4 regions of the Paenibacillus sp. NPDC101420 genome follow, and region 1 is predicted to be linked to each of the others. Evidence: riboswitches for the same ligand, from Rfam matches in the RefSeq annotation. Region 1 holds a riboswitch; each other region holds the start of a gene.
What was found. Region 1 has a riboswitch for cyclic di-GMP ahead of ACQKMP_RS04260 (DUF6612 family protein). Riboswitches for the same ligand answer to the same signal wherever they lie in the genome.

Region 1 (3,154 bases):
TAAACAAGCTAAACAAGGCTTAATATTGGTGAACGGGACCGTGGTAAAAGATAGTGGGTTCCATGTGGATCCTTATGCCGATAAAATAGAGGTAGGGGGAGAAGTTGTTACCTACCGTGAATTCATATATCTTATGATGAACAAACCCCCGGGTGTCCTGTCAGCTACGGAGGACAAGCGGGATCGGACGGTTTTGGATCTTTTAAAGCACGAGTATGCACAGTTTGAACCGTTTCCTGTAGGAAGGCTAGATAAGGATACTGTGGGACTGCTGCTGATCACTAATGATGGGAAGCTTGCCCATGAATTGCTGTCGCCACGTAAGCATGTCCCGAAAACGTACGAGGCAACCATCGAGGGCGATGTAGACGCGGATGATGTCGCGGCTTTTGCAGCAGGGGTGGAGCTGGAAGATGGCTACGTTACTTTACCTGCACACTTAACCATTCTTGGAAGAGAGCGCGGCAGCAAAGTGATTTCCCATATTTCACTTATCATCACTGAGGGGAAATTTCATCAGGTGAAGCGTATGTTTCAGGCGGTAGGCAAAAAAGTCACTTTTCTGAAACGTGTATCTATGGGAGAATTGAAGCTGGATGAAAGTCTGCCGCTTGGAGCTTGTCGGGAACTGACGTTAGAGGAACTGGCACTCTTAGGCGCAGAATCATCTCAAGGATAATATAGAAAAAGAAAGACAAGGATGGTGGAGTATGAGATACAAACTGATTGCACTAGATGTGGACGGTACGCTATTAAATGATGATCACCACTTAAGCTCTGAGAATAAGGAAGCTATTGCTGAGGTTACACGTCTTGGCGGTCAAATCGTATTGTGTACGGGACGCAGTCCACAGAACTCGATTCCTTTCATGGAGGAAATGGGGCTGACTGGTTACGTGCTTGGTCACAATGGAGCAGCGACGGTACGAGTGGAAGATCGAGAAGTGCTGCACCAATATGGTATGGATGCACGTGGTCTTGACCCCTATATTGACTATTGCCGTAAGCACAATATTCATTATGATGTGAATACTGCTTTTGATATGTATGTTGATAATGTAGAGAATCTGACTAAAGAAGCTAATTATATGTATGAGCACTTCCGTATTGTGCCAGCGACGCTGCCCGCATGGGAAGATTTCCGTGAACCGGTTGTTAAGTTTACTGTATTTACACAGCCAGAAATCCTTGACGAAGCTGAACGTGAATGGCGTACTTGGGCTCCTGAGTACAATATTTTGCGGAGTGGTGAATTTTTCGTTGATTTGATGCATCCCGAATCTTCTAAGGGAAACGCATTAAGAAATCTCGCTGTGAAGCTGGGAATTCCGCAAGAAGAAGTCCTCTCAATCGGTAATTATTTTAATGATATTTCTATGCTTACCTATGCGGGGATGGGCGTGGCGATGGATAATTCTCCTGTAGAGGTAAAAGCGGCAGCGAATGCTGTTACGGGTTCGAACAATGAGCATGGTGTGCGTGATGCGCTGGTTAAATATTGTTTATCCTAATCTTTTTGATCCTGTAAAATAATTTTAGATGCAAAGCATAAAGCGGACTGGAGTCCTGTTTTATGCTTTTTTTTACGTTGACATAAGGATACGAGTAAATCGACGGTAAATAGAAATGGAAGATAAGTCGTTTACAGGTAATTATAACCATGATAAAATTAGCGGTGGGACATGCGTCCGTAAGCTAATTAAAACTAATTGATTGTCCGCGTTAAAGGTAAAATCATCGAAAGATGATGACACAAAGCCATGGGTCTAAAGCCTTTCTACAGAAGGAAATGATCGCCAGGCCGCCATAGGGATGTCTTATGAAGCATAAAGGATAGCTCTAAGAATATGTAGTCAATTTTGAGCTCTTTTATTATTTCGACCTATACGGCGTTACATTATCGCAAGGGGCCGAAAGGGGAAGTACATGAACAGTTTTTTCAAAACAATAGGCACTAGTTTGGCAGTAGGTGCTTTATTGCTGTCCGGAACGATCGGATGGATGTCTAATCCTGAAGTCGTGTCTGCCGCTACCACAACAGCAGTAACCGCGGATCAAATGATTAGCAAAGTAACGGCAGCCTCTAAAGCAATAAAGAATTTTCACTTAGATGTGATCAAAAAACAGGATATTCAGAGCGGTGGGGTACGTATCAGCAACACTAACACACTGAAGCTGGATATTAATCGACTGCCGAATTTTGCTGCAGCCGGCACCGTTGATAGTAGTCTTTTAGAAACAACGTACAGTCTATATGCCAATGACAAGGAGTTTTACTATCTTGTAGACGGAAGTGAACTGATCGATGAATCTGAAGATGAAGGTTACGACGATGACGGTGAGCCAATCGATCCTGATGCGCAGTATTGGATTGGACTGGAGAAGATGGAGTGGGATTCTTTTTACTCCAAAGGTCAATACGATCCTGTTTCCATGCTTGATTCGGTAAAAAAATATAAAAAATCTATGAAAGTCAGCACTGCTGGTGCTCAGACAGTCCTGCAATTCACGGTAACCGATCCGACAGCAGCTAAGGGAATAATCAAGCTCTATGACCAGGAGAACCTCTGGGATGGTGAGACAGTTCAACCCAAAAGCGTAACGTGGAAATTATTCGTCAATACTAAGACCTGGCAGACGGAAAAACTGACAGTCGATCTGAGTTATGTGCTGATAAGTGATGGAGAAAAGGATACATACAACACGAAAATCGAAGCTAAGTATTCCAAGAATAACAAAGGTACAACCATTGTAAAGCCCGCCGAACTAGAATAATAAGGTCGTTTTCATATGGAGTAAAAAGCGCTGTTCAGTAGAACAGCGCTTTTTGCTCCATTCATGACAGTAGCCAACAGGAAGTGAGATATGTAAAAAATAAATAAATATAAAATTGACCTACCAATTATTAGGATTTTAGTACATGCTATTTATGTGATTAATAATCTGAATTAATTTAATAGTGTATGAAATATCATGTTGTAACTATTATATTGAAAAGGTATTATAAGTTAGGTTAAATTTACATTTTTGAGAATTGCTATTCTTTTTAATGATTGATAGGGGGAGTGCGAATAATGTTATCATCCACAGAGCTTAGCAAGCTGAACGAAGTGAATTACAGGGAGGACCGATTAGAGGCACTTAATCATTTTTA
Region 2 (3,154 bases), on a different contig from region 1:
ATACCGGGGTCACCGTACCTTACGTAGGTTACGCTATGAATTTCGCAGTTTCCAAAGCTGGAAGTGTCATGCTCATGATCGTACCAGGCTTGATGCTCCTGCTCTATGCTCTGTATTCGTCATGGAAGGCTGTAGCTGCACTCGAAAAGAAAAATGCTGCTATACTGCCCGCCTCTCCACCCCCAACTGAAATACAGTAATTCGTTGATTGTCCGCTTCCGCTTACGAACCGGAAGTTACAATATATAACTTTTATAAAAAAAACCACAAAACCGAGGAGGAATTTTAATTATGGGTATCAAAAAAACATTGGGTCTTGGCGTAGCATCAGCAGCACTGGGTTTATCATTGATTGGTGGAGGAACCTTCGCTTACTTTAGTGACACTGCACAAAGCACTGCTACATTTGCTGCAGGTACACTCGATTTGAACTCCGACCCTTCAGTTATCGTAAATATTCCAAACCTAAAACCAGGTGATACTGTAACCAAATCCTTCAAATTGAAAAACGATGGTTCGCTCGATATCGGATCTATTATTCTGAACACTTCCACTCAAATTACGGATGCTAAAGGTGACAACTACCTGGATTTAGCCCAATTCATTAAGGTCAAATTCCTTAGAAATAACGATAAAGGAACCGTAGTTTCTCCAGAAGATGTAGTCTATCAAACTACGCTTGCTGATTTAAAATCTCAACATCCGGATCTCGTAAAAAATACTGGTTGGGATCAACTCTTCACCGAAGCATCTGGTATTAAAGCCGGCACCAATGACAGCTTCTCCGTCCAATTCGAATTTGTGGAAAATAACCAAGATCAAAATATTTTCCAAGGCGATAGCATAACCCTGACATGGGATTTCGTAGCTAAACAAGGTGCTAAAAAAGATTACTAAGATTAATAGAATAATTTAATATAATACTCGAAGAGCAGCAGATCCTGATTCCGGAAAGCGGATAAGTAGATGCTGCTCTTCTCTTTACAATAAACTTTGTCGAATTTAATGATATTTGCTATACTAATAACAAAAATTACGGAGGGGCGTCAGCATAGTGTCACAAAATATGGGCCAACGTATCCAGCATCTCCGCCTAGAAAAGGGATTGTCCCTATCTGAGCTTGCGGACAGAGCGGATGTTGCTAAGTCGTATCTTAGCAATGTGGAGAGAAACATCCAATCCAATCCTTCAATCCAGTTTATCGAAAAGATCGCCGATGCGCTTCAGGTATCCATCCACGCTTTGCTCTATGGAGAACCTAATGATGCTGAGGAGTCACCTTTAGATTCGGAATGGTTCCGATTGGTGCAGGAAGCTATGGCCTCAGGCATAAGCAAACGCGAATTCAAGGAGTTTCTGGACTACCAGAAATGGCGCCTTGATCAGAAGGATTAATATTCCACCTGACCTGATAAGATCCTCTTCTACTCATACTATTAAACATAAGCGCCCTCGCCCTCCTAACATGGACCGCGAAGGCGTTTTATATTCTAGTAAAATATAAGGACTATTTATCTTGTATACTTTCTTATATACCGAAAAAGGGCCCAGCGAGTTATTGCTGGGCCCTTTTTCAAAATATAACGCACTAAATGTATTACTGCACGGCTTGCACAGTCTTCTCATGAAAGAATCGACGAATTTCATCTGCCTTTATGCCAGCCTTCTTAGCTGCTAATAATAAATGTACCCACTCAACGTCTAGATCAATGACCTGCTGTTCTCTGTTGCTTCCCTGGTTGGACTTGTCCAAAAAATCTCCTCCTAAGATTTTACGTCCCCAGGCAATCCGGCTGTCATAGTATTTCTACCTTAGACCCGCGACTTTGTGCCCCTGTCTTTCGGCAGGTTTACCTTTTACTGGACCCTTTACACGAAAGGATCTACTTTGAAATATATGAAAATCGCTAACTGCAATAACATTATACTATACTAAAGTGGAAAAGTGTGTCGATTTCTGATTAGTTTTTCCATTAAAAAACAAAAAATAGAAGCGCTTTTGTGCGATATCTTGTCCTATTAACACGATACTCGTCCCATTCATAAAATTAATTAAGCCAATATAATGATACTTCCTTCCCTATTAGTTAAAAATAAGGATATTAGAATCATTTTAGTGGGCCTTAGGAATGGGTAATGAGAAGAAACAGCGTTCTTTTCATTAGAACAAGCTAACCCATACCATTTTGCGAACGTATTGGACGAAAGAATGAATTGATTACACGTGTGGAAAGTAGCACAATAAGATGAGAAATGAAACCGCAATCATCACAGCTCCAGTAAGCGTTGACACAAAATGTCACGTATGGAGTTCATCCGTTAAGGAGGATGTATTCATGGCAGCCAAAGAGCCCTATAACGAATCCATTTGGAGTAAGTATTACGGACCCAATTTAGGCTACATTCAAGAAAGATATGAACAGTTTGTGAAAGATCCTTCCACCGTAGAGAATAATTATCGCGAGCTTTTTACAAATTCGGGTCCCCCACCCCTAACACCGGATAGCGAACCGGCTCCACAGCCTCGCATTTCGGGAGACACCGAATGGCTTAGAAAGGCAGTAAGAGCTTCCAAGCTAATCGCTAATATTCGTATATATGGCCATATGGCCGCTGATATTGATCCGCTTGAGCGCGATCACAATCCCATGGCTAAATATCTTGAACTCGAAACCTATGAGCTGACTCGTGAGGATCTGCTCGCACTACCTGCCACGCTCATTTGGGAGAATGCGCCGAATGATGTGCATACCGGATGGGATGCAGTTCAGCGTATGCGTCAGGCTTACACCAAGACAATCGCCTATGAATTCGGGCATGTGCATGAAGAACAAGAACTGAAATGGTTGAACAGACAGGCAGAATCCACAAGCTCACCAGCGCCTTTAAATAATGCAGAACGTAAAGAGCTGCTAAACCGCCTGATCCAAGTAGAGCAATTTGAAACCTTCCTTCACAAAACCTTTGTGGGTCAGAAGCGTTTCAGCTTGGAAGGCAATGACGCACTCGTACCGATGCTGGATGAAATCGTACGCGCTGCTGCGCATGACGGCGCAGAGCATATTCTGATGGGCATGGCGCATCGTGGTCGCCTCAACGTTCTTGCACATATTTTGGGCAAACCTTATGACATTATATTTTCAGAGTTTCATC
Region 3 (3,154 bases), on a different contig from region 1:
ACATGAAGCTGGATATGAAATATGTTCAGGGTGTGTCCAGCGATCTGAACAAACAGAAAATAGCTAAACAATTTTTAGAAAAAGCTTTAGAAATCCAATCCGTTCCTTTAGCAGAAGGTGTGGAGTTTAGAGAGGACTTTGAATGGCTTAAGCAGAGTGGTTATCAGTTGTTTCAGGGATATTTATTTGGAAAGCCTGATCCTATTCCCAAACAGTGATACTAATGAGTATAACTCCGTCTAGAGGATGAGATGAATTTCAGGTCAGAGTCTGAGTACAGCCAACCCCCGGGGTTGTATAATTAAGGTAATTGAGAAGGGGGACGGGATGGATATGAAATGGCATAAGTACATCACACACTGGGCGGATTCTAGAGGGTTAGGTGGACGAGAAATTGATTATCAATGGCCGTCTCCATCATTTCCGGTGGTAAGTATTCGCAGCAATTTGGGTCGATACTCAGGTCAGGGGTATGGTCACGGAAGCAAGCCACAAGTGAAGACAGCTGTTGGATTAATTGCTATTGGAGATGTAGCTGTAGGCTTGATTTCCATAGGTGCGATAAGCGTAGGGGTTCTATCCGTGGGTGCAATATCACTAGGAATGTGGTTAGCCCTTGGAGCGATAGCCATTAGCTGGCTTGGCTTCGCAGCTGGGGCGATTGCCATTGCAGGAGTGGCTGTAGGCGCGATCGCGATAGCCGAAAAAGCGTTGGGGGCTGTCGCCATAGGTGATACGGCATTTGGGGCGGTAGCCATAGGACGGATTGCTGGGGGAGCAGTAGCTATTGGCCAATGGGCATATGGTCTAATCGCAGTTGGCGAGCATGGCTTCGGGTTAATTCCCATCACGGGCGATGTGTGGAATTGGTTCCGGCGTTTGTTTGGTGCGGGGAGTTAAGTAGACCTCCAGTCCTAAAGTGTCCTCTCTCTTCCGGGATACTCGATAAAGAATATCTATCACGATAGAAAAAGTAATTGCAATTACCTATTCGGATTTCATACCAATTAATCATGCGATCAGATGTAGCGTTATGTTACTCTTTGTAATGTATTCGAAACTTCATAGGCAAACCTATGGAAATGTAGGGACGCAAAGCTATAGGGACTAAGGTTATCATAACTATTGTCAGCCAGCTGCCAAAGAGTGTATTACGCTTTTTGTTAAAGTTTAATAAAAATTAAGTCTTAGTTTTTATGCGACTTTATACGCAATCAAGCTACTCTTTTGGGGTAGTTTTTTTTGTGCCTATTTTTAGGCACGGAAGAGATTCATATTACATCTGGGGGGTAGAAAAGATGAAAAAAATGATTGCGATCGCTACATCAGCAGCCATGTTAGCTAGTTTTTCGAGTGAGGCAGGTTATGCTTTAGCAAGTGATGTAAGCAAGGTAAGTGTAGTGAACACTGTAGTACAAAGCAAGGCTGACCTATTCAGCAATGCGTCAGTTATTCCGTTTGATCTCTACGGCAAGGCTATCCTAAGCGCTTATAGTGATGTTTTTAGAATGAATCCTGCGAATATTAAATCCATTACCAATAACGGTGGCAACTACTCAGGTTCACCTATAGCTAAGGCTATTGATGGCGATATGAGTACGTATTGGGAAACGGGCAAACCGAACAGTTCAACGTTCACGAATGAGGTTGTCTTTGTTTTCAATGAGTCCACTGAATTAAATAGAATCGTATACGCTGCAAGACAATCCAGTGCAAAGGGGAAGGGGTTTGCTCAGGAATTTGATATTTATGGCTCAACTACGGATGCAGGCGATTATACGCTAGTATCCTCTGGAGAATATAAAGGCGGAGCAGGTGACGTAGTAGAGATTCAGTTTGCACCCACAGCCTTCAAGAGACTTAAATTTGTCTTCAAAAAAGCTAACCAAGATTGGGCGAGTGCAGCTGAGTTTTCTTTTTACAAAGAAGATACCGTATCCGCTAAAATGAAAAATTTATTTACAGATGATACCTTGAGTCAAGTTAGCGCAGCATTTAATACGGTGGAGAAATTAACGGCTTTAGAACAAGAAGTACAGACACATCCACTGTACGTGCAGTTTCAAGCAGATATAGAGAATGCAAAAGTACTTCTGGAGAATCATCAAATAGAGGCAACAGCGGCTAAGGTTTCGAAGCTAAAAGGCTATGGTACAGCATACGAAAATGCCTATAGCGAAGCTTATAGAATGCCCAACTCTAATGTATCAAAAGTAACGGTGAACGGTGGAAGCTATCCAGGTACGAAACCGGAATACATGCTCGATGACCAGCCGAATACACACTGGGAAACGAACAAGAACAATGATGACAGCTTCACGAATGAAGTCGTGTTTGAATTAGCGCAAGCGAAAGTACTAGATAGATTGGCTTTCCTGGCTAGAGATAACCGCAAAGGCTTCCCAGAGGCTTTTGAAATTTATGCATCAGAAACAAGTAAGGGAGAAACCTTCCAGCTCGTATCTAGCGGAACCGCGACTAGTACGAATGATTTTCTGGAGTTTAAATTCGAACCTACGAAGTTTAAAAGATTGAAATTCAAGTTCACAAAAGCCAATATCAACAGACCTTTTGCGGCTGAATTTAGATTTTATACAGAAGATAAAGTAAGCGAAGCTGTAAATGGTATTTTCACAGATGGCACGATGAGTGCGGTTGTTCCTGCTTATAATAGCGCCAACGCAATCAATGAATTAGAAGAAGCGGCAAAAGTACATCCGCTCTATCCAATCCTGAAAGATTCTTTGGATTTAGCTAAGAAGCTAGTGAATGGTGAAGTTCAAACTGAAGGCACCATCATTGAGGCGGAACAACGTGGAGATATGAAAAAGCATGCGCAGGAAAACCTGAGAATTGGTTTCGGTACGAACAACCAGCCTACAGGTCTCGTTGCAATGCCTGGAGATACGATCAACGTTTATGTGGACGCAGCTTCGAGCGATAAACTACCTTCTTTAGTCTTTTCTCAACAAGAGGCGGCTTGGAATGTTTGGGCTAGAGGTGTGCAATTGCGTCCAGGTAAGAATATTATAACCGTTCCTGAATTTGCTACGAATAGTTATTATGCACATGAAGTGACTAAAGGCGGTACAGTGTATATCGTCAATCCATATACAGCAGAGGAACAAGGTAAAGCACCTATGATCCGGTTCGA
Region 4 (3,154 bases), on a different contig from region 1:
TTTACATTGTCTTTCATAAGTGACCTCCTAATTTAGGTTCAAAGTACGGTGAGCAGTCGGAGGGACCTCATCACGGTCTGTTAGCAGTTCAATGACGGCAACACGGTTGATGGCAACAGCGTCCTTGATGGCTGTTTCGAACTCCTCCGCTGTCTCACATTTGTAACCCTTAGCGCCTAGTGATTCTGCGAATTTCACAGCATCCATAGGGACTTCGTAGATAGTTCCGTCAATACGTCCTGTAGTTTTTTCCATACCTTTTAGAGCCATATCTAGCTGTTTATTATTCACAACAATGAATATGACAGGAATATCCTTGCAGACAGCAGCGTTAATCTCTGCGCCTAGCATCATAAAGCAGCCGTCTCCTGTAATGCAGAAGATCGTTTCTTCTGGAGCAGCAACCTTTGCACCAATCGCCATCCCGATGGAATTACCCATACAAGCAAAGTAAGCATCGAAAACAAAACTGCCCGGTTTCTTAACCTTGTACCATTTCGCAGCATGGAAACCGTGACTTCCATCATCAACAAAGACTGTGCTGTTATAAGGAATCAAATCACTCATCGTACTCAAGACCGATGCAAGTGAAAGGTTTGGTAAAATCGGAGGCTCTTCGGTATAATCGGAATTTGTCGGTGCTTCGCGTTTTGTGATGTTGTTCGTGTCAATATTATTGAGATAGTAAACTAGATTGTCGCGTAGATCTCCAGTCACTGGAATCGTTTTAGAGAACAATATTTTTCCGACAAAAGTCGGATCGCTATCAAACTGAATTAATGTTGCAGGATGATTTTCCCTTTTAAGATTACAAATAGTCATATCACTTAAACGTGACCCGAGAACGATAAATAGATCACTTTGATTCAGCAAGTCATCCCCATGGGTACAACCGCCTACTCCAATTGGACCGTGATAGAGTGGATGATCCCAAGCTATAGCCCCTTTACCACCTGGAGATGTAACTACAGGAATATTAAATGTTTCCGCTAATTGAATTAGCTCACTATGTGCTCCTGAGCGGTTAACGCCTTTACCCGCGATAATTATTGGATTCTTAGAGCTATTTATAGCATCAAGTACACGGTCGATATTAGCATGGCTAACCAGTGATTCGCGTTCAGGGATTACAATATTACATTCCTCTAGCAATTCCGTTTGTACATCAAAGGGAATACAAAGGTGAACTGGACCACGATTACCGCTCAAAGCAATGGATATGGCATGATTAAAGATTGTGTTAAAGTGATCTCCACGTTCAATAAGCTTGCTATATAAGGTGGCAGGTCTAAACATATCAGCTAAATCAGCTAGAAAAGAAGTAGAGTCCTGACATTGGGGAATTCCAAGCTCTTTAATAGATTGATGGCCAGTAATAAATAGGACAGGTAGGTTGTTAGCCTTAGCATGTGCTGCTGCAGTTAATAGGTTTGTTCCACCAGGACCTGAAGTACCAAAAGCTACACCTAGTTTTCCAGTTTTAAGCGCATACCCGGCTGCTTCGAAGCCGGAACTGGACTCATGTCTCCCAGGAATAAATTCAATACCGTAATCTACCATTTTAAGAACAATAGGACAAATGGATTTCCCAATAATACCAAAGGAATGGGTAACTCCTAGGTTCCGTAGTGCTTCCGACATGTAATCTGCGACTGTCTTCAAAAAATACACCTCACAAGTTGATTGTTATTTTAAAATCAAACATTAGAAAACCTGTGCTCTGAATTAGGGCACAGGTTGGTGGCATAAATCGCCATAGAGACTGAACAATTGTTCAGTCGTCTTGGTTTTCTGCAACCTGGCAGTCATGGCCTCTGATTAAAAATGAGGCTGTAGATCCATGGTTTTGCGTCATCCTCTTTCGAAGATTTTGCCAATATTAATTTTAAAATTTATAAGAAGAATTTTCCTTTACAATATATTCCTAGAGTACCTTTGTCAATATATTTTCGCAAATTAACTCGAATTTTGACGAAAGTCTTGTCCAACCTATGAAATAATAGATATAAAAAAACTCCCCCTAAGTCAAAACTTAGGAGGAGTTTTTGGTCTTGTTTATATGATTTGCAAGTGACTTAAAACTTGAAAATATGGATAGTCTTCTGTAGATTAAACACAGCCTGTGTCATTTTCTCAGTTTCTTCAGCGACGGACTGCAGGGCATTAATTTGTTCATTCATAGCGGCGGATACTTCCTCGGTGCCGGCAGCGGTTTGCTGTGTGATTGCAGAGATATTCTCTATTGCACTTGAGATTTTCAAGGCACTTTCCAACATCAGATCACTTTCAGCAGAGAAGGAAGAGATTTGCTCGGTAATATACTGCACACTTTGCACAATTTGAGCAAAGATATGAGCAGATTGAGTGATCATCTCATTCTGTACCTGTACGACTTCTTCGTTGATAGCGATATTGTCAATCGCTTGTTTGATATCAGTTTCGATGCTCCGAACTAAGCCAAAGACTTCCTTCGTTGAAGCCGTTGATTCTTCGGCAAGTTTACGAACCTCCTGTGCGACTACAGCAAATCCTCGACCATGCTCCCCGGCGCGTGCTGCTTCGATGGAGGCATTCAGCGATAAGAGGTTGGTCTGCTCAGCGATCTCTGTGATGGTTTTTGTAATCATCGTAATTCCGCGAGCATTATGAGACAGGGCTTCGATAGTATCAGCTACTTTTTGAGTAGCCTGGATGTTTTTGCGCATGCCTTCAGCTTGAGTATCAACGGACTGCCGTCCTTGTTCAACTAGTTCTAATGTATGTATTGAACGTCTGTTCATTTCTTTCGTTGAGTTCGTATAATTGGATACTTTATTCTCAATATCTTTAATGGATTCTGTCATTTCAGCGATATCCGTAGATATTTCATTTGCACCAAGAGCTAGCTCGTTAGACGAAGAGGCTACCTGTGCCATGACAATTTTCAAATTCTGATTCTTATCTTCGATTCCACGGCTTGCATCCATAACTTGACGAGTGATTTGTGATGCTTCTGTCAAAATCTTCTTGAGCTTGTCAATCATAGTATTAAAGGAACGACTTACGTCCCCCATAGACCCGTTCTCATCGGCTCTACTAGTAAAATCCCCTTTTGAAATACTATGAGATACATTCGCGATGTCATCAAAAGAAGATGTAAGCGTTCTCTCGATAA

Region 2: linked by a shared signal. The riboswitch ahead of ACQKMP_RS19050 (anti-repressor SinI family protein) and the one ahead of ACQKMP_RS04260 (DUF6612 family protein) in region 1 are both predicted to bind cyclic di-GMP.
Region 3: linked by a shared signal. The riboswitch ahead of ACQKMP_RS16105 (NPCBM/NEW2 domain-containing protein) and the one ahead of ACQKMP_RS04260 (DUF6612 family protein) in region 1 are both predicted to bind cyclic di-GMP.
Region 4: linked by a shared signal. The riboswitch ahead of ACQKMP_RS10780 (thiamine pyrophosphate-binding protein) and the one ahead of ACQKMP_RS04260 (DUF6612 family protein) in region 1 are both predicted to bind cyclic di-GMP.

What each region holds. Positions count from the first base shown of each region.
Region 1 is NZ_JBNNSE010000001.1:918,524-921,677, reverse strand. It holds gene ACQKMP_RS04270 (pseudouridine synthase) at 1-679, shown strand, start outside; gene ACQKMP_RS04265 (Cof-type HAD-IIB family hydrolase) at 711-1,511, shown strand; cyclic di-GMP riboswitch class I at 1,718-1,809, shown strand; gene ACQKMP_RS04260 (DUF6612 family protein) at 1,927-2,775, shown strand; gene ACQKMP_RS04255 (serine hydrolase domain-containing protein) at 3,075-3,154, shown strand, end outside.
Region 2 is NZ_JBNNSE010000004.1:261,416-264,569, reverse strand. It holds gene sipW (signal peptidase I SipW) at 1-200, shown strand, start outside; gene ACQKMP_RS19060 (TasA family protein) at 292-897, shown strand; gene ACQKMP_RS19055 (helix-turn-helix domain-containing protein) at 1,067-1,396, shown strand; gene ACQKMP_RS19050 (anti-repressor SinI family protein) at 1,599-1,754, opposite strand; cyclic di-GMP riboswitch class I at 1,782-1,866, opposite strand; gene ACQKMP_RS19045 (2-oxoglutarate dehydrogenase E1 component) at 2,338-3,154, shown strand, end outside.
Region 3 is NZ_JBNNSE010000003.1:177,800-180,953, forward strand. It holds gene ACQKMP_RS16095 (EAL domain-containing protein) at 1-218, shown strand, start outside; gene ACQKMP_RS16100 (hypothetical protein) at 334-900, shown strand; cyclic di-GMP riboswitch class I at 1,058-1,144, shown strand; gene ACQKMP_RS16105 (NPCBM/NEW2 domain-containing protein) at 1,299-3,154, shown strand, end outside.
Region 4 is NZ_JBNNSE010000002.1:445,213-448,366, forward strand. It holds gene ACQKMP_RS10775 (carboxymuconolactone decarboxylase family protein) at 1-17, opposite strand, end outside; gene ACQKMP_RS10780 (thiamine pyrophosphate-binding protein) at 28-1,671, opposite strand; cyclic di-GMP riboswitch class I at 1,790-1,885, opposite strand; gene ACQKMP_RS10785 (methyl-accepting chemotaxis protein) at 2,076-3,154, opposite strand, start outside.